One region of the Saccharococcus thermophilus genome, then DNA from elsewhere that is predicted to be linked to it. Evidence: riboswitches for the same ligand, from Rfam matches in the RefSeq annotation. Region 1 holds a riboswitch; each other region holds the start of a gene.

Region 1 (5,429 bases):
CACGTACCAGCCAAAAGATGAGGAAGAGATTGAGTATTAACAGGCGTGTTGGCGAGTATAATGATTGATCAATGATTTTTTGTATTAGAAAAAATTTTTCCCGATACGGTCATCGACCGTTAAAAAGCATTCCTGTTCTTTGATAAAAAGTTGAAAATGCGAAAAAAGTGATATGGATACAACTTCTTTATGGGAAAAGCCGCTGCGGAATCTTCATCCGACAAGCGGCTTTTTCTGTTTGTAAAAACTTATACGGTTAATGACTGCAAAAACTCTTTTACTTCTTCTGGCGTTTTCGCATTGGCGCTATGGAGATGGGCAATTTTTTCACCATTTCGGAATACGAGTAAACTTGGGATACCCATAACTTGGTATTTTTCAGCAAGCTCTGGAAAATCGTCGCGATTGATTTCGAACCAATCGTATTGCGAATATTCGTGAACGATATCATCGATAAACATGTTCATTCTTGTGCAATCTGGGCACCATGTCGCATAAAACTTTACAATTACCGGTTTGTCCCCTGAAATGACCTCTTGGAATTGTTCTGCCGTTTGCAGCTCTTTCAATGGAACTTCCTCCTTAAACGAAGTAGTATCGCTTATACTTTATCACATTTTTGTGGAAAAAAAGAATTCATATGCCTTGGCACATTGTTTCCCGAGTTGCATACACAAATGGTAAGAAAGGAGGCGGATATGGTGAGCAAGGAGTTAGAAAAAGCGCTAGAAACATGGGCAAATTCGAAAAAAGAGGGGCATGAGCAGTTTATTAAGGTGTTTGAAAAGTGGGGAAGTGACTTTGATAAACAAATACGGGAAATCGAAAAGTTAAATAACCAATTTTTAAAAGACATCCAAGGGAACTTAGATTATATAAACAAATGGTTTGCGAAAAAGGAAAACGAGTTTGCGAAGCTGTTTCGGTTATTTGGGTAACATATTCCACATGTGCCTATACCAGTTGCACGTGCGATGAATACGATAAAGTAACAAAGCGAAGGAGGTGCACCATATGTTTGGATGCTGCGGTTTCGGTGGTTACGGAGGTTACGGTTACGGAGGTTACGGCTACGGCTATGGCGGTGGCAGTAGCTTTGTGTTGATTGTTGTGTTGTTCATTTTGTTAATTATTGTTGGCACTTCGTTTGTGGGCTAATGTCATGTAACGGGTACGGGCTGTTTGATTCATCGGGCAGCTCGTACTTTTTCTTTCTGATGCATGCACTTATTGTATTTCACTTCATACGATATAAGAGAAAAAGGAGGATTTGGTAAATGGATAACCAGTTTTTTAAGAATATCGAAAAGAAAACAGGAGTAAATATGAAAGACGTATTGGAATTAGCGAATTCTTTGCAAAATGCCAACTTTAAAGATGAAAAAACAGTGCGTCACGTTATCAAGCGCGTCGCGCAAATCGCCAATCGGAAAGTGCCAAAAGAACTGGAAGACCAAATCGTCAAAACGATCATTCAAAACGGAAAACAGCTTGACTTCAGCACGATTGCCAACATGCTGAACAACAAAAAATAAGCAAAAGGGAGCTTTCCGAATCGGAGCTCCCTTTGCTATTTCCTATGTATTTTTATTTCTCTGGAAAAGGGGAATAAAGCCGAAAATGGAAAATCAACCATAAAAAAGAACCGTACCATTGCTTGATACGGTCTTTACCACGTTTTGACCATCGTGACATGCGGAATTCCGGCCTCCATAAACACATCCGAAACGGTTTTGTATCCGAGTTTTTCATAAAACGATTCGGCATGTGTTTGCGCATTTAATTTTAATTTTGACACACCTTGCTGCTTTGCAAATCGCTCAATCGCTTCCATGATCAGCTTTCCCGCCCCGCGGCCGCGGTATTGCGGCAGTACGCAAATTCGTTCAATTTTTCCAAGACCGTGATCAACGATGCGAAATCTACCGGCGCCGATGGGCTTTCCGTCATCATACAACACAAAGTGGGTCGCTTCTTGTTCAAATTCATCTATTTCCTCTTCTTCTGAAACCTGCTGTTCTTCAATAAAGACAATTCGACGAACGAGCAAGGCATCGTTATATAAAGGAGTGTCACTTTTTTTTCCGATGGCTACGTTCATGCTATTCCTGACCCTTTCCTCCAACCAAAAATGTTTCATATACTGTCCAAGAGCCATTTTCCAATTGATATAGAAGATGGAAACGATCGACCGTTTCTTCAAAATGAACGTCTTGCATTCGCAATTGTCCGTACACATCCGCATACTCCGCGCTTGGCAAATCACGGCCAATAGTAATATGAGGGACAAATACAAATTCTGGCTTATCGGCAAAGATTCCACTGTGGAGACGTTCATGGAGGCGCTGCAACGTTTCATTTGGTTCTACCTTCAAATAAATGACATTGCTTGCCGGATAAAACGAGCTGAATTTCGTCACTTTTAACGGGATGACATCCGTTTCCGCGGCAATTTTGCGCAGTTCTTTCACCATTTCTCCAATTTGCTGGCCATCTGCCTCAAAAGGGTCTTTCAACGTAACATGCGGCGGGATGAGGGAGTAATGGCTATCGTAACGCTTCCTATAGGAATTGGCAAAATCCTGTATTCGTTTCGAAGGAAATAAAGCAATACCATATTTCATAAAAAATCCCTCCTTATGATAAGTAGTACTTAATTATAACAAAATTCCGAAAAGTACGGTAGTGTTTACGAAGAAAGGAGATAAGCGATGGCACGCGGAACGTCAGGCTGCCAATACGTCCATGCATGACCACCATCAAATTCGCTGTATTCATACAAAAATCCTTTTTGGATAAATGCTTCACGTGCCTTTCGGTTTGGAGTGATAAAATCGCGCACGTTTCCGTCCGTCGTTTTTACCGCTGTTTCGTTTGTCCCTACCGAATGATAAATTTGCAATAATGATGGCTCGGAAAATTGCCGGATTTTTGCGATGATGCCTTCGTCTATATATGGCGACTGCATCGCAATTTTTCCAAATGTATGCGGATACAACAGTCCTGCCATCAAGGATACCGTGCCGCCGAGCGAATCGCCAATAAGCGCGCGCCCTTTTCCAATTTGGTACGTAGGAAACGTTTGATCTAAAAACGGAACAAGCTCATGGGCCAAAAAGCGTAAATACTGGCTGTTTTTCTTTCCGTTTGGATGGTATTTCTCATAGCGGTCCTTCACATCATGATACGGAATTCCGATGACAATGGTGTGATCAATCTCGCCGTTTTCCATCAGCTGCTCGATTACACTTTTTATTTTTCCATACATAAAATAATCTTTTCCATCCTGCGCAATTAAAAGAGAATATTTATGAAGCGGAGAAAAGGTGCTTGGCAAATATGCAAGCAGTGTTACTTCTTCTTCGAGCTCATTGCTGTAAATCGTATAGTCATGCATCGTTCCTTTTTGTGTCGCCATGATGTGTCCTCCAAAAAATAGCGATTCATCTGTTATTGTAACATATTTTTGCTAAAACATGTTAATAAACGCCGCCGAATTGTGCGGGTTTTTAAAAAGATAAACGATTTTTTGCTGTTTTTGTCAAAAAACTGTTTCAGCAAAATATGTACTGCAATCAGTTAGAACATATGAAAAACATAATGAGTTTTTCCGGCGTTATAAAAATTACTTGCAAAATTATTATGAATGGGTTAAATTTTTAGATAATAAAAAATGAATATCGGCAAGATGCGTTCTTATCGAGAGAAGCGGAGGGAACTGGCCCTGTGAAGCTTCAGCAACCAGCCAAGTATTGGCCAGGTGCTAAATCCAGCGAATTGAGTTTTCAATTCGGCAGATAAGAAGAAGCACTGACAAACGTATGGAAAAGTCTTCTTCTTAGAAGACTTTTTTTATTTTACAAAAGAGGGAGAGAGATAAATGGAGAAACTCGAGACATTGTTAGCGCAAATCGGAAACCGAAGCGAAACGGTAACAGGGACGGTCAATCCGCCTGTCTATTTTTCGACGGCATACCGTCATGAAGGAATTGGACAGTCGACGGGGTTTGACTACATCCGTACCGGCAACCCGACGCGCAAAATCGTCGAAGAAGCGATCGCCAAGCTCGAGGGCGGCGATCAAGGCTATGCGTTCAGCTCCGGCATGGCCGCAATTCAAACGGTGTTGGCGCTGTTTGAAAGCGGTGATGAATTTTTAGTTTCCGCCGACCTTTACGGAGGTACATATCGCTTGTTTGAACGCGGCTGGCGAAAATATGGTTTGTCTTTTCATTATGTAGATTTTCGCGACATACGATTAGTAGAGAACACGATTACCGAAAAAACGAAGGCGATTTTTTTGGAAACGCCGACCAATCCGCTCATGCAGGAAACCGATATCGCAGAAGTAGCGAAGCTGGCGAAAAAATACGATTTGCTTCTTATTGTCGATAATACGTTTTATACCCCGGTTCTGCAACGTCCGCTTGAACAGGGGGCCGATATTGTCATTCATAGCGCAACGAAATATTTGGGCGGCCATAACGATGTATTAGCTGGTCTTGTCGTGGCAAAGGGAGAGGAGCTTTGTCAACGCTTGGCGGAGTATCATAACGCGATCGGCGCCGTGCTTTCGCCGTTTGATTCGTGGCTGCTCATCCGCGGCATGAAGACGTTGGCGCTTCGGATTCGCCAGCATGAGGAAAACGCGAAACGAATCAGCGAGTTTTTAGCATCTCACGAAGATATTACCGATGTATTATACCCAGGAAGAGGCGGCATGTTATCGTTCCGCTTGCGTGAGGAAAAATGGGTCAACCGCTTTTTGCAAAGCTTGCGCTTAATTACGTTCGCCGAAAGTTTAGGAGGAGTGGAAAGCTTTATTACGTATCCGGCGACGCAAACGCATGCCGATATTCCAGAAGAAATCCGCATCGCCAACGGCGTCTGTAACCGGCTGCTGCGCTTTTCCGTCGGCATCGAACATGTCGAAGATTTAATCACCGACTTAGCGCAAGCGCTGAAAAACATGAAAGAGGTGTAAGAGGATGGAACAACAAGTTTCCTTTCAAACCAAACTGCTTCATAACAAATGGAAAATCGATCGGCAAACAGGGGCAGTAAGCGTGCCGATTCAGCATGCTTCAACGTTCCATCAATTCGATTTTGACACATTTGGCAAGTATGATTACAGCCGCTCTGGCAACCCGACGCGCGAGGCGCTCGAAGAAACGATCGCCGAACTAGAAGGAGGCGTGCGCGGCTTCGCTTTTTCCTCCGGGATGGCGGCGATTTCGACTGCGTTTCTTCTGCTATCCAAAGGTGACCATGTGCTCGTGACCGAAGATGTTTATGGCGGCACGTATCGCATAATCACCGAAGTGTTAAGCCGTTTCGGCATTGAATATACGTTTGTGGATATGACCGATTTGCATGAAGTTGCTACCCATATTCGTCCAAATACAAAAGTGATCTATGTCGAAACGCCG
Region 2 (5,429 bases), 1.1 Mb from region 1:
CGAATTCTTTCGATTCGACGGCTTCTTTAATATCTTTGACAAATTGTTTATGTAAATCTTTTGTGTTGACAACGATGCGGTTGCGATAGTCATCAGGCATGTTTTCGAGTGCAATGGCATCCATTAAATTCATTTTTGCGGCTAAGGCATAGTTGCCAGGAACAGCGGCCAAATCAACGCTTTCCACAGTACGCGGCAATTGGCCAGCTTCAACCGGCTTAAACTGAAGGTGTTTTACATTTTCTTTTATATCTTTTTCCGAAACAGTCAGCGGGTTGACAGATGGATCGAGCTTAATTAATTTTTTGTCTTGCAAGATTAAAAGTGCTCTTGCCAAGTTGGTGGGATCGTTCGGAATCGCAATTTCACTTCCATCTTTAATTTCATCGAGCGATTTAAATTTCTTCGAGTAAATGCCCATCGGCGCCGTTGGAACGATAATGACTTCGGAAAGGTCGAGGTGATGTTCTTTTGCGAAATTTTCCATATAAATTTTATGCTGGAACAAATTAGCGTCTAAATCACCGTTGGCCAGCGCCAAGTTTGGCTGAATATAGTCGCTGAATTCGACTACTTTCACTTTGTAGCCTTTCTTTTCCAATACAGGTTTAATCGCTTTATTGACCATGTCGCTGTAGGGATCGGAAGTCGCTCCGATCGTTAGCTCTTTTTTCTCTGGAGTGCCGGAAGCCGTTTCCTTGCCCGCGCACGCGACAAGAAGCCCGATGGAAAGCAAGAAAACGAGAAAGATCGATAGTTTTTTCATGATAAAGTCCCCCTTAGTAGTTTATATTTTAACGACCTCACCGCTTATCGACCAAGCGAGCGATGTGGTCGCCGACAAACTGAATGATTTGAACAAGACAAATTAAAATGACAATCGTTGTAATCATAACGGTGTTGTCGTAGCGGTAATACCCGAAGCGAATCGCCAAGTCGCCGATGCCGCCGCCGCCGACAATTCCGGCCATTGCCGAATATCCAACTAAACTAATTGTTGTGATTGTAATTCCATGCACAATGCCAGGGCGTGCCTCAGGCAGCAGCACATCTTTGATAATCATCCAAGGTGTCGCTCCGACGGCAACCGCTGCTTCGATCACCCCTTTTTCGATTTCTCGCAACGATGTTTCTACAATTCTTGCAAAAAACGGAACGGCAGCGACCGACAAAGATACGGACGCAGCAGTAGGTCCGATCGTTGTTCCGGTAATCAGTTTCGTAAGCGGCAACAGCCCGACGAGCAAGATGACAAACGGTATCGAGCGAATCATATTGACGATAAAGCCAAGGACGGATTTGACCACTGTGTTCTCCAAAAACAGACCGCGGTCGGTGACGAATAAGAGAATTCCGAGCGGCAAACCGGCAAGGATCGCGACGAAAAGGGAAATTGCCACCATATAAATCGTCTCTAAAAACGCTTTGTTCAGTTCGGGAATTAAATCAATTAACGCATCAAGCAGCATGTGCAATCACTTCCAATCCGTTCGTTCTTTGCGAAATGTAGTGAATGGCCCGCTCGATTTCTTCCGGTTCGCCGATCAGCTCCATGACAAAGATTCCGAGCGGCATCTCTTGAATATACTCGATTTTTCCATGCAAAATATTGCATTTTACTTTAAAGGTTTGTAGCATATCAGAAACGATTGCTTCCTCGGCTGTCTTCCCTTTGAACTGGATTTTGACAATCGTTCCTGTCCGCTTCTGCAGCAGATGATCAGGGAGTTCAAACCGCAATATACTGTTGATAAAGGACTTTGTTAATTCTTCTTTCGGATTTGTAAAAATGTCATATACGGTACCTAATTCGATGATTTTCCCGTTTTGCATGACAGCGACGCGGTCGCATATATCTTTGACCACTTCCATTTCATGTGTAATCAGCACAATCGTAATGCCAAGTTCACGGTTGATTTTTTTCAACAGCGTCAAAATCGATTTTGTTGTACTTGGGTCTAGCGCCGATGTTGCTTCGTCGCACAAGAGGACGGTCGGGTCGTTGGCAAGCGCCCGCGCGATGCCAACCCGCTGCTTTTGCCCGCCGCTTAGCTGGGAAGGGTACGCATCCCGCTTATCGGAAAGCCCGACCATTTCAAGCAATTCATTGACTCTTTTTTCAATTTCTTCTTTTGGCTTTTTTGCCGCTTTTAAGGCAAATGCGACATTTTCAAACACAGTTTTGGAGCTGACAAGATAAAAGTGTTGAAAAATCATTCCGATTTTTAAGCGGGCCTGCCGCAGCTGTTTGTCATTCAACGTTGTTAAATCGACACCATCGATGATGACTTGGCCAGATGTCGGGCGTTCCAAAAGATTTAAACAGCGCAACAACGTGCTTTTGCCGGCACCGCTATAGCCGATAATTCCAAAGATCTCCCCGTCTTGAATGGTTAAGGATACGTTGTCGACGCCGACGACTTGCTTTTTTTTCGTGGAATAAATTTTTGTTACATTTTTTATTTCGATCATCACTTCTTCCCTCCCGATCTATTTGCGGAGTTTTATGTAATTGTGAAAAACTATGTATGTAAGAATTTTTGCTTCTTTGCTTTTCCTGGAGCTGGAAAATAAAAACGCCCCTTTCATTCAGAAAGAGGCATCGGTATGTAAATACCCGACTTATCTTTCAGAATGAAAGCCATTCTGCAGGAATTGGCACCGTTCCCTAAAAGGGAGGTTGCCGGACGTCATTGGGCCTGTTCCCTCGGTCACTCTTGATAAGCGGTTTGTTGTATGCAATTTTTACATTCATCATAATTCCAAGAAAGCCGATTGTCAATATTGGTTTTGGTGATGATAGGTAAGACAGCGCTTACATCATTGTTATACCGCGAAAAAGTTTTTTTGCAGGTGTTTTCCTTTTTCATGGAGAACAAATTAGGTACCGTCAAGAATTTTGTGTAATGTAAGATAGATAGGGTATCTCTGAAATGGATTTAGAATAGAGGGGGGATATTTCCTCCACACGAGAGACTGAATATTCAGTCTCTTGTGTGGAAAGGGAGAATCCTCCTATTTTGTTTATTTACAATATTTGGTTAACAATAACGTTCTTCAAACATTCGTTGAAGAGCTTCCTGCGCTTCGGCAAATCCTCTTAACTTTCGCCCTGCCCATTTCTCATTAAAATCTTGGATGGTCAAATACACGACTTTTTCCGCGGCTTCTAAACTGCTCAAACTGTTCATCGGCTTTAGACGTTTCCGAATCTCTTTGATCGTTCGTTCGATGACATTCGTCGTGTAAATCACACTTCGAATACTGCTTGGATAATCCATAAATGTAAGGAGGACATCCAACTCATTGGCCCAAGACTGAACTTCTCTTGGATATTTGCTGGACCATTTCGACTCAAACTGTTGAAACATTTGTAACGCCATCTCCTTATTCGGCGCGCGATAAATCAGCTTGAGATCCTCGGCCACTTCGAATTGGTCTTTTTTCCGAACACGGCTGAGGGTGTTGCGGACTTTGTGCACGACACAGCGCTGCACATCGGCTTTCGGATACACCGCCTTAAAGGCTTCCTCCAGCCCCGGAAGGCCATCGAAGACGCCAAGAAGCACTTCCTTGACGCCTCTTTGGTAGAGGTGTTGAAGAATTTCCTGCCATCCATAGGCGCTTTCTTGTCCTCCCACGAAGAAATCCAGAATTTCTCGATACCCTTCTTCATTCACTCCTAACACCACATAAATGACTTCTTTCTCTACCGTATCGCGGCGAAGTTTCACGTACAAGCCGTCCAAATATAAGACAGAATAACGTTTGGATAGTGGACGATGGTGCCATTTCTCGATGTCTTCTTTCACGACATCGGTAATACGGCTGATCGTCGCTGGAGAATAAGCATTTCCTAGAATTCGTTCGATAAACTTGCCAATTTCCCGTGTACTCATGCCACTTTGATACATCCTAATGATGGCTTCCTCCAGCCAGCCGGTGTGGCGTTGATAAGGGGCAAACAACTGTGTTTGAAATTCCCCGTTTCGGTCTCTTGGAACCAAAAGACCCTCAATCCGGCCATATTGCGTATCTAGATTTCGCTGATAGTAGCCGTTTCTCATATTCGGCGTTCCAGCCTGTTCGATTTCGAGGAAATGTTTGATTTCTTCCCGCATAATCAGCTCTAATTTTTCCTTCACAAACTGACGAATGACACTTTCCAGTTGATTTGCCCAGTCGACATTCGGTATACTTCTTTTAGACATAGGTAGGGTACTCCTTTCTCTAAGATTTTTGGTCCAATCAGAGAATACCCTACCTTTTTTCTTTTGTTCTAGCAAAATGCTTTACACAAACTTTTATACATCATCACAAATTAATGAAACGGGACAAATACATATTTAGCAGATGGGGGTGAGCATGATGCATATCGTTACAGCCGCAGAAATGTACGAAATCGACCGCGACACGGTTGAACAGATCGGCATCAGCGCCGATTCTTTGATGGAAGACGCCGGACAGGCGCTGTTTCATGTGCTGCGCGAACGCATTCCACGTTCGGCGCGTGTGGCGGTGCTAGCCGGGACAGGCAACAACGGGGGCGACGGATTGGTTGTCGCAAGGATGTTCAAAAGCAATGGCTATGATGTGGATGTATGGCTCGTTCCGCCAAAAGAAAAGGTGAAAGGCGCGGCGAAAACGGCGCTGGAGGTGTATGAGCGTTCCGGATATGACTGGAAACCATATGCGGGAAATGAACAAGCGTTTGCCGCACACATTTTACAATACGATGCCATCATTGACGCTTTGCTTGGCATTGGCATCAAAGGAGAGGTGCGGCCTCCGTATAGAGAGATCATTGAGCTTGTCAACCGTTCCCGCGCTATTGTCTATGCGATCGATATCCCAAGCGGAACCCCAGCGGACGGGGGAGAGGCCGAAACTGCGGTTCGCGCCGATGCCACGATTACGATTCAATGCCCGAAACTGGGGGCGTACACGTTTCCGACAGCAGATTATTACGGCGAACTGCTCCTTGTCGATATCGGTATTCCGCCGCTTGCCGTCAAGCGAAATGCCGCGCCCCGCTTTGTATGGGAAGAGGACGATGTCGTGCGGACGCTGCCAAAACGAAAACGATCGTCCCATAAAGGAACGCATGGAAAACTACTTGTCGTTGGCGGTTCCCGAGCGATGACAGGAGCGGTTACGTTAACGGCTAAAGCGGCGCTGCGAAGCGGGGCGGGATTGTTGACGATGGCGGTGCCGGATGATATTTATTCCGTTGTCGCCAACCGCGTTCCGGAAGCGATGTACTATCCATGTCCGGCTCGGGACGGGGCGTTTTCCGGCGCCATGGATGTATCGGCGCTTGATATCGACGCGGTCGCGATCGGCCCGGGGCTTGGCCGTACGGATGGCGTCCGCGACCTTGTTTCCAACATCGTGCGGCAGCCAGTGCCGCTTGTTATCGATGCCGACGC
Region 3 (5,429 bases), 1.6 Mb from region 1:
TTCTTATTTTCGCGAATAGGTAGTATGGGAGCTTACCATTTTTAAAGAAAGGATTGTGGCTATGGCAAAAACCGTCAACTTGCACGAAGTCATTGCAGGAAAAAGTGCACCGCCAGCCTGTGATACATCGCTTGGCGTTCAATTAGTGGAAACAGGCGAAGGATATGCGAAAGGAAAATGGACGATCGGGGAGCATTTGCTCAACGGCAACGGCGTCATTATGGGCGGATTTGTCAGTGCGGCGGCCGATATTATGATGGCGTATGCGATTACGACATTGCTTCATGAAGACCAAACATTCGCTTCGATCAATCTGCATACGACGTTCCATCGCCCGACCGTTGTCGGCGAAGTGGAAGTCGAAGCGAGGGTGGAAAAATTCGGACGCACCGTTTCCTACCTGACCGCTGTCTTAACGCAAAACGGCAAAGAAGTGGCAAGCGCCGTTTCCTCGGTAATGATCATGCCAAAACGATAAAAAAGCAGGACGACCTCCTGCTTTTTGCTTGCGAATGGACGTGTTATTTTTGCCCAAACGTCTTCGGCATGACCACCGCCACGACTTCACCGCGCGCGCAAAGTTCTCCATCGGCGAATACTTCCGTATCTACTTTCCACTTTTTCGGATGAATTTCTTCGACGGTTCCCACCGCTTTCAGTGGCCCCCCGTGCGGCGTCGGCTTGACAAACTCCACCTTCAGCGAAGCGGTGACAAAACGCGGCGGAGTCTCGCCGTCACCAGGTTCATGGCCGTTTTTGCGATGCAGTGCCAGCGCGGCCGAACCCGTTCCGTGGCAGTCGATCAGCGAGGCGATCAATCCGCCATACACAAAGCCGGGAATGGCAATATGCTCAGGGCGCGGCGTGTAAATCGTGACCGTTTTCTCCCCTTGCCATCCCGTGCGGAAATGGTGGCCGTGCTCATTCATCCGGCCGCATCCGTAGCACCAGGCAAATTCCTCTGGATATTCGTCTTGAATGGCGTGTTTTACTTGTTCTTCCATGATTTCTCCCTCCCCTTTCCTTTTCAGTATATCACAATGAGCACATTACTTCCTTTTCCTTTTAATTTCCTTTACAATAGTGATAGGTTTACAGAGAATGGAAAGGACTGCAGCAATGAAAGTGTTAGAAACCTATATCGTCGCGGGACTGACCGGCTTGCTGTTTTATCATCTCCATTCCCCGATTCCGTGGATGCTCGGGGCCATTACCGGAATGCTTGTTTGGAAAACGGTCATCAAGCGCCAAGTAGCGGCGCCAAAGGCGTTATCCAACAGCGGATTGATTGTTTTAGGCACCTACTTTGGACTGTCGTTTACAAAAGAGACACTGTTAACAATTGCGCCATATATTGTTCCGTTTCTCGCTGTCGCTGTGTCCCTGATTGTCATCAATATTATGAACAGCATCGCGGTGACGAAATGGACGCATATGGATAAAGTGACAAGCGTGTTTGCCTCCGTTCCTGGCGGATTGTCGGAAATGGTGGCCGCTAGTGAATCGTTCAATGCCAATACAGCGCTAGTAACGATTTTTCAAACGATTCGTTTATTAACGGTCGTTTTTCTTGTGCCAACGGTCGTTGTCCATTGGTTGAGCGGACATGCGCCGTCAGGAAGCTCCGCAGCTCAGGCGGCTGCTGCCTCTTCCGATGGTCATTACGCTTGGTTTTTGTTAAGCATTTTCGGTGCGCTTCTTTTACGAAACGTCATTCCGGCGGCATACGTCGTCGGACCGCTTGCCGTAACGGCAGTTATGCATGTGGCTGGAGTAAACTTGCCGTCACTGCCTTCATGGTTGATTATTTTGGCACAAATTAGCGTTGGAATGAACATGGGAAACCGCATTACGTTAGAAGATATTAAGCTTGGCGGAAAATTTAGCTGGGTATATTTCCTGCTTGCGCTAGTATTAATTGCTTTATCATTCGGATGCGGCTGGGCATTTGCGAAATTAACGGATCTTCCACTGTCGACCGCGCTGTTAAGCCTGGCACCGGGCGGGCTAGTGGAAATGGTATTAACGGCGCAGACAGTCGGCGGCGACCCGGCCATCGTCAGCTCGCTGCAGTTTATGCGGCTATTGCTTGTCATTATCGTTGTGCCGAACGTCTTGAAATGGGTGTTTCGCAAATTTCCATACATTACCGATACGGCATGGAAAAACCGCTCTGTTCGCAACTAGGAACAGAGCGGTTTCATTTTACTTAGCTGGTTCATAAAATTCGATCCATTCTCCATCCGGCCCAAGGAAAAACAAATATTTCGCCCCGTTTGGCAGCGTCGTAATATCTTCCCAGACGAGCGGAACACCGAGCGATTGAAGCCGCTCTTTTTCTTGCTCAATTCCTTCAACGGTAAAGGCGACGTGATGCACTTTTCCTTCCGTCGGCAAATTCGGATTATACCCTTCGATCAATTCGACAATGACCGAGCCATCCAATCCTAAAAACGCCAGCTTCATCGTGCCGTTCGTATGCGTCATCTCGCTAAGCAATTCCAAACCGACTACCTCTTGATAAAACTTTTTCGATGTTTCAATGTCTTTTACTTGAATGCCGACATGTTCGAATTTTTTCACTGACATCATAGTTCTCCCCTTTTTTTATTATTTTCAAGATTGAGAAAATACCGCCCGCAAATATGGAGTCATATGTACGATCGAAATTCCTTTTTCCGCTAGTTCGCTAAAAATATAGCGATCGAGCGCATAAGGACCAGCGGCTTTCCATTCTTCCACTTCCGCAAGCGTCAAAATAAGATAAAAAGACTTTCCTTGCGTATGCCCATATAGATGAAAAAAATTCGCGTAACAGTCAAAATGCAGCACTGTCTTTTTGTCAAATTGCAACAGCTGCTTTCTTATGCACCGGGCGACATGGGAAGCGAACGATTCTGCTTTCAAGTGTGCCGCCATATAACTGCGAATCAAATCATTTTCGCGCACTCGGCGTTCCCACCTCCTTCCTTTGTTTTGTACATAAAAACCCCTTTCGCCATGAATGATGCGAAAGGGGTTTGGCCGTTCTTATCATCCAAAGCGAAACCGCTTTGCGGGTTGGAGCACCTTGCGAAATACGCAGGTTGCTGTGGAGTCATCGAGCCCGATCTCTCGTCCACTCTTGATAAGACTGTATGTAATTTTTCTCTATCTTACCACGGTATCTCAATGATGACAATGATTTTTTGTTTTTTCATAAGGGAAAGAAGGAGAGCAAAGGAATCTCCTTCTTTCCGATTTATTATTGCGCTACTTCCGGCTGCTCCGAAGTGACACCGACATCTTTCCATGTCAATTTCGAACTAGGGTCAACCGTAAAGTTTTTCACACGATTGTTGACCGCATAAATGATCGAGCGGTATAGCGTCGGGATGACAGGTACTTCTTCATTCATTAACTCTTGCCATTCGTTGTAAATTTTCTTGCGGTATTCTTTATCAAATGCTTGCTCGGAATGACCTTTTTCAAGCAGTTCATCATTTTTCTCATTTACCCAGCGAGAGTAGTTGAACATAACGTTACGGCCATATAATCCATATGGGTCCACATCGGTTCCTGTGTACCATGCCGCGGCGAACACATCGACTTTCGGATCGTCTTTTTCGACCATATCATAGAACGAGTTGAATTCCGCCAAGCGGCCATCAACCAGCTGTACATTCAAGCCGACGTTTTTCCAGCATTGCATGTAAAATTTCGCTAATGGTTCGGCAATATCCCCGCCGCTCATCGAGAGGAAATTAATGGTGAATTTTTTGCCATTTGGATCTTCGCGGAAGCCGTCGCCATCGACATCTTTATATCCCGCTTCATCCAATAATTTTTTCGCTTTTTCTGGGTCGTATGTGTATCCTTTCTCATTTTTATCATGGTAGCTTGGGAAGGATGGCGGAATAAGCGTCGTTGCCGGGAAACGCAAACCGTGATACAATCTGTCTGCCACTTCCTTGTTATTAATCGCATATGCCATCGCCTGGCGAAGCTTTTTGTTTTGGAATTTCGGATTATCCATCACGTTTTCTTGTTTTTTCGCATCCCAGTGCCCGAGTTTAAAACCAATATAGTTGTAAGCTAAATCGACTTTTCCAATAAATTGAAGGTTTTTTGTTCCTTTCGCATTGAGATATTGGTCAGTTGGAAATTCGGCAATGTCAATTTCTCCTTTTTTAAGCGCCTGCAGCACAACTTGCGGGCTGACTACCTTCAAGATAACACCTTTTAAGTTCGGCTTTCCGGCCCAGTAATCGTCGTTGCGAACAAATTCAACCGATTCGCCTGGAACGATCTTTTTCACTTTAAATGGACCAAAGCCAATTGGATGTTTGCGGATCTTATCCGATTTCGCCAAATCTTTAATCGGCACATCTTTTAAATAATGTTTCGGAAGCGGATATGCCCAAATGCCTGTTAGTACAGATGGATTGGCATGTTTCCATGTAATGGTTAATGTTTTGTCGTCAATGACTTTAATTCCTGAAATTTTGTCCGCTTTTCCGCTATGGTATTCGTCCATGCCGACGATATCCTGGATGAGCGCATCTCCGTAGCGGACGCCCGTATAATCTTTATTGCCGATGACTAAGTAGGCATATTCTAAATCTTCCGCTTTGACAGGTTCACCGTCATGCCATTTTACATTATCTTTAATTTTGATCGTCATCGTTTTTTTGTCAGCGGAAAGTTTGTATGTGGCCGCGCCATCGTTCGTAATTTCATAGTCTCCATTTGTACGGAAAAGTGATTCGTCAAAAAATTGCAAAATCTCCGCGTCTGGCTGTCCTTCGTAAAACGCATAGCTCAATGTTCCTTCAAATGGGGTATCCGATACTAATCCGTATTTTAATACACCATCAACGATTTTCCCGTCATTTTTGACGGTCATTGGGAATTTTCCGATATCTTCCTTTTGCGCTGTTTGTTTATTCTTGTTGTCTTTGTTGTTGCTTGCGGAGTTGCTGTTGCACGCCGTTAATCCTAACAAAAGAACGACGAGCACCACCAAAAACCTCCATTGCCACTTTTTCCTCACTTTTTCTCCCCCTTTATCCTAATCGTTGTCTTGCATCGGCCGCGCGTTTTAACGCTTGGCCGATAAAATTTATGCACAACATCATTACTAAAATAAGCAATGATGCTGGTAACCATACCCACCATTTGCTTTGCAAAACATCCGGATTCATCGCATAGCTGACAAGCGTCCCTAGACTTGGCGTACTTTCCGGCAATCCAAAGCCTAAATAGCTTAAGCCTGATTCAATTCCAATATTTCCGGCAAGGTTTAATGTTAAGTTTACGATAATGATCGAACTTAAATTAGGCAAAATTTGAAAAAGGATGATTTTCCAATCCGGCGTACCGAGCGTTTTCGATGCGCTTACGTAGTCCAATTCCCGCTCTGCCAGCGTTTTTGCTCGAATAAGCCGCGC
Region 4 (5,429 bases), 2.3 Mb from region 1:
TCGCGATTGTGTTAACGATTATCGGTATCGTTTTTGTGTTGACGTATTTTAAAAAATGGAAATGGCTTTGGGATGAGTGGTTAACGACAGTAGACCATAAAAAAATTGGGATCATGTATATTATTTGTGCCGTATTAATGTTGTTCCGCGGCGGCGTAGACGCGCTATTAATGCGGGCACAGCTAACGGCACCGAATCTGAAATTTCTCAATGCGCAACATTACAATGAAATTTTTACCACGCATGGTACGATTATGATTATATTTATGGCGATGCCGTTTATTATTGGATTAATGAACGTTGTCGTACCGCTGCAAATCGGGGCGCGTGATGTCGCGTATCCGTACTTAAATGCGTTAAGCTTCTGGCTCTTTTTCTTTGGCGCACTGCTTTTTAATATTTCGTTTGTCATTGGTGGCTCCCCAGATGCTGGCTGGACGTCGTATTTTCCACTTGCTAGCAATCAATTTAGCCCAGGGGTTGGCAATAACTATTACGCAGTTGCCTTACAAATTTCCGGAATTGGGACGTTGATGACCGGAATTAACTTTTTGGTGACCATTTTAAAAATGCGGGCGCCGGGTATGACGCTTATGCGCATGCCGATGTTTACATGGACGGTTTTAATTACATGTGTAATCATTATTTTCGCGTTTCCAGTCTTAACGGTCGCATTAGCGTTAATGACGTTTGACCGCTTGTTTGACACGCAATTTTTCACGATGGCTAACGGTGGTATGTCCATGCTTTGGGCAAACTTGTTCTGGATTTGGGGCCATCCGGAAGTGTATATCGTCGTTTTGCCAGCTTTCGGGATTTTTTCGGAAATTGTCAGCACGTTTGCCCGCAAACGTCTATTTGGTTATAAAGCAATGGTCGGTTCGATCGTTGGCATCGCCTTTTTAAGCTTTCTCGTTTGGGTGCACCACTTCTTTACGATGGGTGCAGGCCCAGCGGTAAACTCGTTTTTCTCGATTACAACGATGGCGATTGCGATTCCGACTGGGGTAAAAGTGTTCAACTGGCTATTTACACTGCGCAAAGGAAGAATTCGTTTTACGACAGCGATGCTTTGGGCGTTAGCGTTTATTCCAAACTTCGTCATTGGCGGGGTTACTGGCGTCATGCTCGCCATGGCAGCGGCGGACTATCAATATCATAATAGTTATTTCTTAGTTGCCCATTTCCATTATGTATTAATTGCTGGTACGGTGTTTGCTTGTTTTGCTGGGCTTCATTATTGGTATCCGAAAATGTTTGGTCATCTATTAAATGAACGTTTAGGAAAATGGACGTTCTGGCTCTTTATGATTGGATTTAACGTTTGCTTCTTTCCAATGTATTTCTTAGGATTAATGGGAATGACGCGACGCATGTACACGTACTCTGCCGGACTTGGCTGGACGCCGCTGAACGTTGTCGCGACGATTGGCGCGGCGCTGATGGGTATCGGCTTTATCATGCTTTGCTATAACATTTATTACAGCGCGCGGTACGGCGAGCGCGACATGACCGGAGACCCGTGGGACGGACGCACGCTCGAGTGGGCGACTGCTTCACCGCCAGCGCACTACAATTTCCCAATCACTCCGGAAGTAACGGATTTGGACGCTTATTGGGTGATGAAGAAAAACGGCAACGGATTTGAAGTAAAAGAAGAACAATTAAAGCCGATTCATATGCCAAGCAACTCAGGCCGCCCGTTCTTGATTTCGATTGCGTTTTTCTTCGCGGGCTTTGGTCTTGTCTTTAAATGGTTTACGCTGGCGATTATCGCTGCGATCTTCATTATTCTCGGTTTAATTCTCCGTTCGTTTGACGATGATGACGGCTATTACATTAGCGTGGACGAGATTAAACGCACGGAGCGTTTGGCACGGAAGGGGGCGTAACGGATGGCAGAAGCAGCTCACCGATATGATGAAACGATGCCGCTCGAGTATCGGACGGAAGAAAGCCGTTTAAATATTTTAGGATTTTGGATTTTCCTTGGCGCCGAGGTCGCGTTGTTTGCGACCTTGTTCGCCACCTATCTTGTTTTATTTCAGCGTACGGGAAGCGGCCCGACCGCGAAAGACCTATTTGAGGTAAAAGATGTTTTAATCGAAACGTTGCTTCTATTAACAAGCAGCTTTACGTGCGGACTCGCCATTTTTGAAATGCGCCGCGGCCGCATGAGCGGGCTGTTGGCATGGCTGTTGGTGACGCTTCTTTTAGGCGCAGGGTTTATTACCTTTGAAATTCGCGAATTTATTCATTATGTCCATGAAGGGGCAACGATACAGACAAGCGCGTTTCTCTCTAGCTTTTTCGTGCTTGTCGGAACGCACGGGGCGCACGTCAGCCTTGGGATTGGCTGGATGATTTTAATTATCATTCAGCTGCTGCAGCGCGGATTTACGCCGCGGACGGCAAGAAAAGTGTTTATCGTCAGCTTGTATTGGCACTTCCTTGACGTCGTGTGGATTTTTATCTTTACATTAGTTTATTTGACCGGGATGGTGATCTAGGATGGGTGCAAACAATCACCATGAATCATTTCCTTGGAAACATATCATTGGATTTATTCTCTCGCTTGTGCTGACGTTCGCTGCGCTTTGGGTCGCGCTATCTTCGGGATTAACGGTGAAGGCGATTATTGGCGTCATCGTCATTTTTGCGATCATTCAAGCAAGCTTGCAGCTATTTATGTTTATGCATATGACGGAAAGCGACAGCGGCAAAATTCAAACGATCAATATGGCGTATGCCTTTTTTATTGCGATAGTGGTTGTTGCCGGGTCGGTTTGGACGATGTCATTCGTATTGTAATGCGGAATCGCTGGCTCTCTCTATGTAGGAGAGCCAGCTTTTTTATATATTGACGGCAAATATAACGCTATGATAGGATAAAAGAAATCCAAGAAAGAAGATAAAATAAAGCGGAAAAAACGGAGATTAAACGAAATAGTAAATCTTATCCAGAGAGGTAGAGGGACTGGCCCGATGAAGCCCAGCAGCCCCTGATGTTCGTCAGAAAGGTGCTAATTCCAGCAGAACGGTTGGTTCTGGAGGATAAGATGAAGCAAAAACTTCTTCTTATCGAAGAAGTTTTTTATTTTTCCGGTTCATGGGGGAGGAGAGGAGCAAGATGAGATACGGGTTTTGGCTGCCGATTTTCGGAGGATGGCTGCGCAATGTTGATGATGAAATGATGCCGGCGACGTTTGAATATGCCAAAACGGTGGCGCAAAAAGCGGAACAATGGGGATATAGCACGACATTAGTCGCCGAGCTGTATTTAAATGATATAAAAGGACCGGAGAGCGATTCGCTGGAAGCATGGTCGACCGCGGCGGCGCTGGCGGCGGTGACAGAAAAATTGGAAATTATGGCGGCAGTCCGTCCCGGTTTCCATAATCCGGCTGTTACGGCGAAAATGGCGGCCAATATTGACCACATCAGCAACGGCCGCTTCACGCTGAATGTCGTATCAGCATGGTGGGAAGAAGAAGCACGTCAATATGGCGGCATTTTTACCGAACATGATGAGCGCTATGACCGCACGGAAGAATTCGTTCAAGTGTTAAAAGGGATGTGGACGAACGATGTATTTGATTTCCGGGGAAAATTTTATGAAGTAAAAGGTGCCCATTTAGCACCGAAACCAGTACAAAAGCCGTATCCGGTTTTGTACGCCGGCGGCGAGAGCGAACGGGGAAAACAAGCGATTGTGGAGCATTGCGATGCGTATGTGATGCATGGCGGAACAGTCGAAGAAATCGCCCGCAAAGTTGCTGATATGAAGCAGCGACGCAAACAGGCGGGAAAAGAGCCGTTTCGCTCGTTTGGCATGGCGGCGTTTGTCATTTGCCGCGACAGCGAGGAGGAAGCGCAGGCGGAATTAAAGCGCATTACCGACGTCAAATTATCGAGCGGCTATGCAGGATATAAGGATTTCGTCAATAAATCCCAGCTTGAGTTGCAGTTAAAATTGCAAGACTATTCCGTATCGAATCGTGGACTGCGGCCAAACTTCATCGGCACGCCGGAGCAAATTGCCGATCGCATTTTGGCGTATGAAGCTGCAGGGGTTGATTTATTATTATTACAATTTTCTCCGCAATTGGAGGAAATGGAGCAGTTTGCCAAACAAGTAATGCCGCTTGTCGAGGAGCGACGGAATTCGCTTGCGGCAAAAGGGGGAAAATAAGATGAGCAAAATTTACATTATTCATGAAAATAGCGAATGGACCGTGCATTTAACGCGGCGGTTGGATGAACTTGGTCTGCCTTATGAAGAATGGTTTTTAGACAAGGGGACGATCGATTTATCGGCGACGCCGCCGGAAGGGGTATTTTACAACCGGATGAGCGCCTCTTCCCATACGCGGGGGCATCGTTTTGCTCCGGAATTCACGGAAGCGGTGCTCGCCTGGCTCGAGCGCCATGGGCGCCGGGTGTTTAACGGAAGCAGGGCGCTGCGTTTAGAAGTGAGCAAAGTAAATCAATATACGGCGTTAAATGCGCATGGAATCCGCACGCCGAAAACGATTGCCGCCGTCGGCAAGGAACAAATTATGGAAGCGGCGAAACAGCTTGGCGCGCCTTCGTTCATTACGAAACATAACCGCGCTGGAAAAGGGCTTGGTGTGCAGCTGTTCCATTCCATTGAAGCGCTTGGGCAGTATCTCGAAAGCCCTGCTTTTGAGGATTCGGTCGACGGCATTACACTGGTGCAAGAATATATTCAAGCGCCGGAGCCGTTCATCACCCGTTGTGAATTTGTCGGCGGAAAATTCATGTACGCCGTGCGCGTAGACACATCGGAGGGGTTTGAACTTTGCCCGGCGGATGCTTGCCAAATCGGCGATTTGTTCTGTCCAGTCGGTGAAACGGCAATGCGTCCGAAATTTGAAATTATAGACGGCTTTTCCGATCCGATACTTGAGAAATATGAGCAGTTTTTGCGCGCCAATGATATTCACATCGCCGGCATCGAGTTTATTCGCGATCAAAACGGCACGATTTTTACTTATGATGTCAACACCAATACGAATTACAACTCGGAGGCGGAGGCGCGCGCCGGCAAGTTTGGCATGTTAGAGGTGGCCAAGTTTTTAGGCGAGGAATTAAAGCGGATTCAAACCGCTTCGGTATAAATAATAAATATAGCCCTGGTTTCCAGCCTTTTGCAGGCGCAAAAACCAGGGCTATGTGTTTGCGCATGGAAGCAGCGTGCCAGCGCCTTTGCTGCTGTGGTCCATAAAAAACCTTGTCGCTTCATTGCGGCAACAAGGCAAATACGAGGTTACAGCACCTTCGACAAAAACGATTTTGTCCGTTCATGTTTTGGATTATCAAAAATTTCACTCGGCGTACCTTCTTCGACGATGTAGCCGCCATCCATAAACAGGACGCGGTCGCCGACTTCACGGGCAAAGCCCATT

What was found. Region 1 has a riboswitch for S-adenosylmethionine ahead of BDD39_RS13285 (methionine biosynthesis PLP-dependent protein). Riboswitches for the same ligand answer to the same signal wherever they lie in the genome.
Region 2: it holds a riboswitch for S-adenosylmethionine, as region 1 does, so the genes downstream of both, BDD39_RS07415 (methionine ABC transporter ATP-binding protein) here and BDD39_RS13285 (methionine biosynthesis PLP-dependent protein) in region 1, are expected to answer to the same signal.
Region 3: it holds a riboswitch for S-adenosylmethionine, as region 1 does, so the genes downstream of both, BDD39_RS04870 (hypothetical protein) here and BDD39_RS13285 (methionine biosynthesis PLP-dependent protein) in region 1, are expected to answer to the same signal.
Region 4: it holds a riboswitch for S-adenosylmethionine, as region 1 does, so the genes downstream of both, BDD39_RS01620 (LLM class flavin-dependent oxidoreductase) here and BDD39_RS13285 (methionine biosynthesis PLP-dependent protein) in region 1, are expected to answer to the same signal.

The regions. Positions count from the first base shown of each region.
Region 1 covers NZ_JAASRS010000001.1:2,563,993-2,569,421, reverse strand. The annotation lists gene BDD39_RS13325 (hypothetical protein) at 1-40, shown strand, start outside; gene BDD39_RS13320 (thioredoxin family protein) at 249-569, opposite strand; gene BDD39_RS13315 (hypothetical protein) at 702-938, shown strand; partial or broken gene BDD39_RS16480 (YjcZ family sporulation protein) at 1,075-1,158, shown strand; gene spoVIF (sporulation-specific transcription regulator SpoVIF) at 1,278-1,535, shown strand; gene BDD39_RS13300 (GNAT family N-acetyltransferase) at 1,670-2,101, opposite strand; gene BDD39_RS13295 (YjcG family protein) at 2,103-2,624, opposite strand; gene BDD39_RS13290 (alpha/beta hydrolase) at 2,690-3,418, opposite strand; SAM riboswitch class I at 3,694-3,804, shown strand; gene BDD39_RS13285 (methionine biosynthesis PLP-dependent protein) at 3,881-4,984, shown strand; gene metC (cystathionine beta-lyase) at 4,989-5,429, shown strand, end outside.
Region 2 covers NZ_JAASRS010000001.1:1,431,451-1,436,879, reverse strand. The annotation lists gene BDD39_RS07425 (MetQ/NlpA family ABC transporter substrate-binding protein) at 1-766, opposite strand, end outside; gene BDD39_RS07420 (methionine ABC transporter permease) at 804-1,469, opposite strand; gene BDD39_RS07415 (methionine ABC transporter ATP-binding protein) at 1,459-2,472, opposite strand; SAM riboswitch class I at 2,620-2,727, opposite strand; gene BDD39_RS07410 (IS256 family transposase) at 3,042-4,211, opposite strand; gene BDD39_RS07405 (NAD(P)H-hydrate dehydratase) at 4,369-5,429, shown strand, end outside.
Region 3 covers NZ_JAASRS010000001.1:927,794-933,222, reverse strand. The annotation lists gene BDD39_RS04890 (PaaI family thioesterase) at 62-478, shown strand; gene BDD39_RS04885 (PaaI family thioesterase) at 522-1,004, opposite strand; gene BDD39_RS04880 (AbrB family transcriptional regulator) at 1,120-2,187, shown strand; gene BDD39_RS04875 (VOC family protein) at 2,206-2,589, opposite strand; gene BDD39_RS04870 (hypothetical protein) at 2,617-2,949, opposite strand; SAM riboswitch class I at 3,028-3,134, opposite strand; gene opp4A (oligopeptide ABC transporter substrate-binding protein) at 3,245-5,032, opposite strand; gene BDD39_RS04860 (ABC transporter permease) at 5,046-5,429, opposite strand, start outside.
Region 4 covers NZ_JAASRS010000001.1:285,604-291,032, forward strand. The annotation lists gene qoxB (cytochrome aa3 quinol oxidase subunit I) at 1-1,892, shown strand, start outside; gene qoxC (cytochrome aa3 quinol oxidase subunit III) at 1,896-2,510, shown strand; gene qoxD (cytochrome aa3 quinol oxidase subunit IV) at 2,512-2,811, shown strand; SAM riboswitch class I at 2,954-3,061, shown strand; gene BDD39_RS01620 (LLM class flavin-dependent oxidoreductase) at 3,131-4,192, shown strand; gene BDD39_RS01625 (ATP-grasp domain-containing protein) at 4,194-5,141, shown strand; gene BDD39_RS01630 (amino acid ABC transporter ATP-binding protein) at 5,291-5,429, opposite strand, start outside.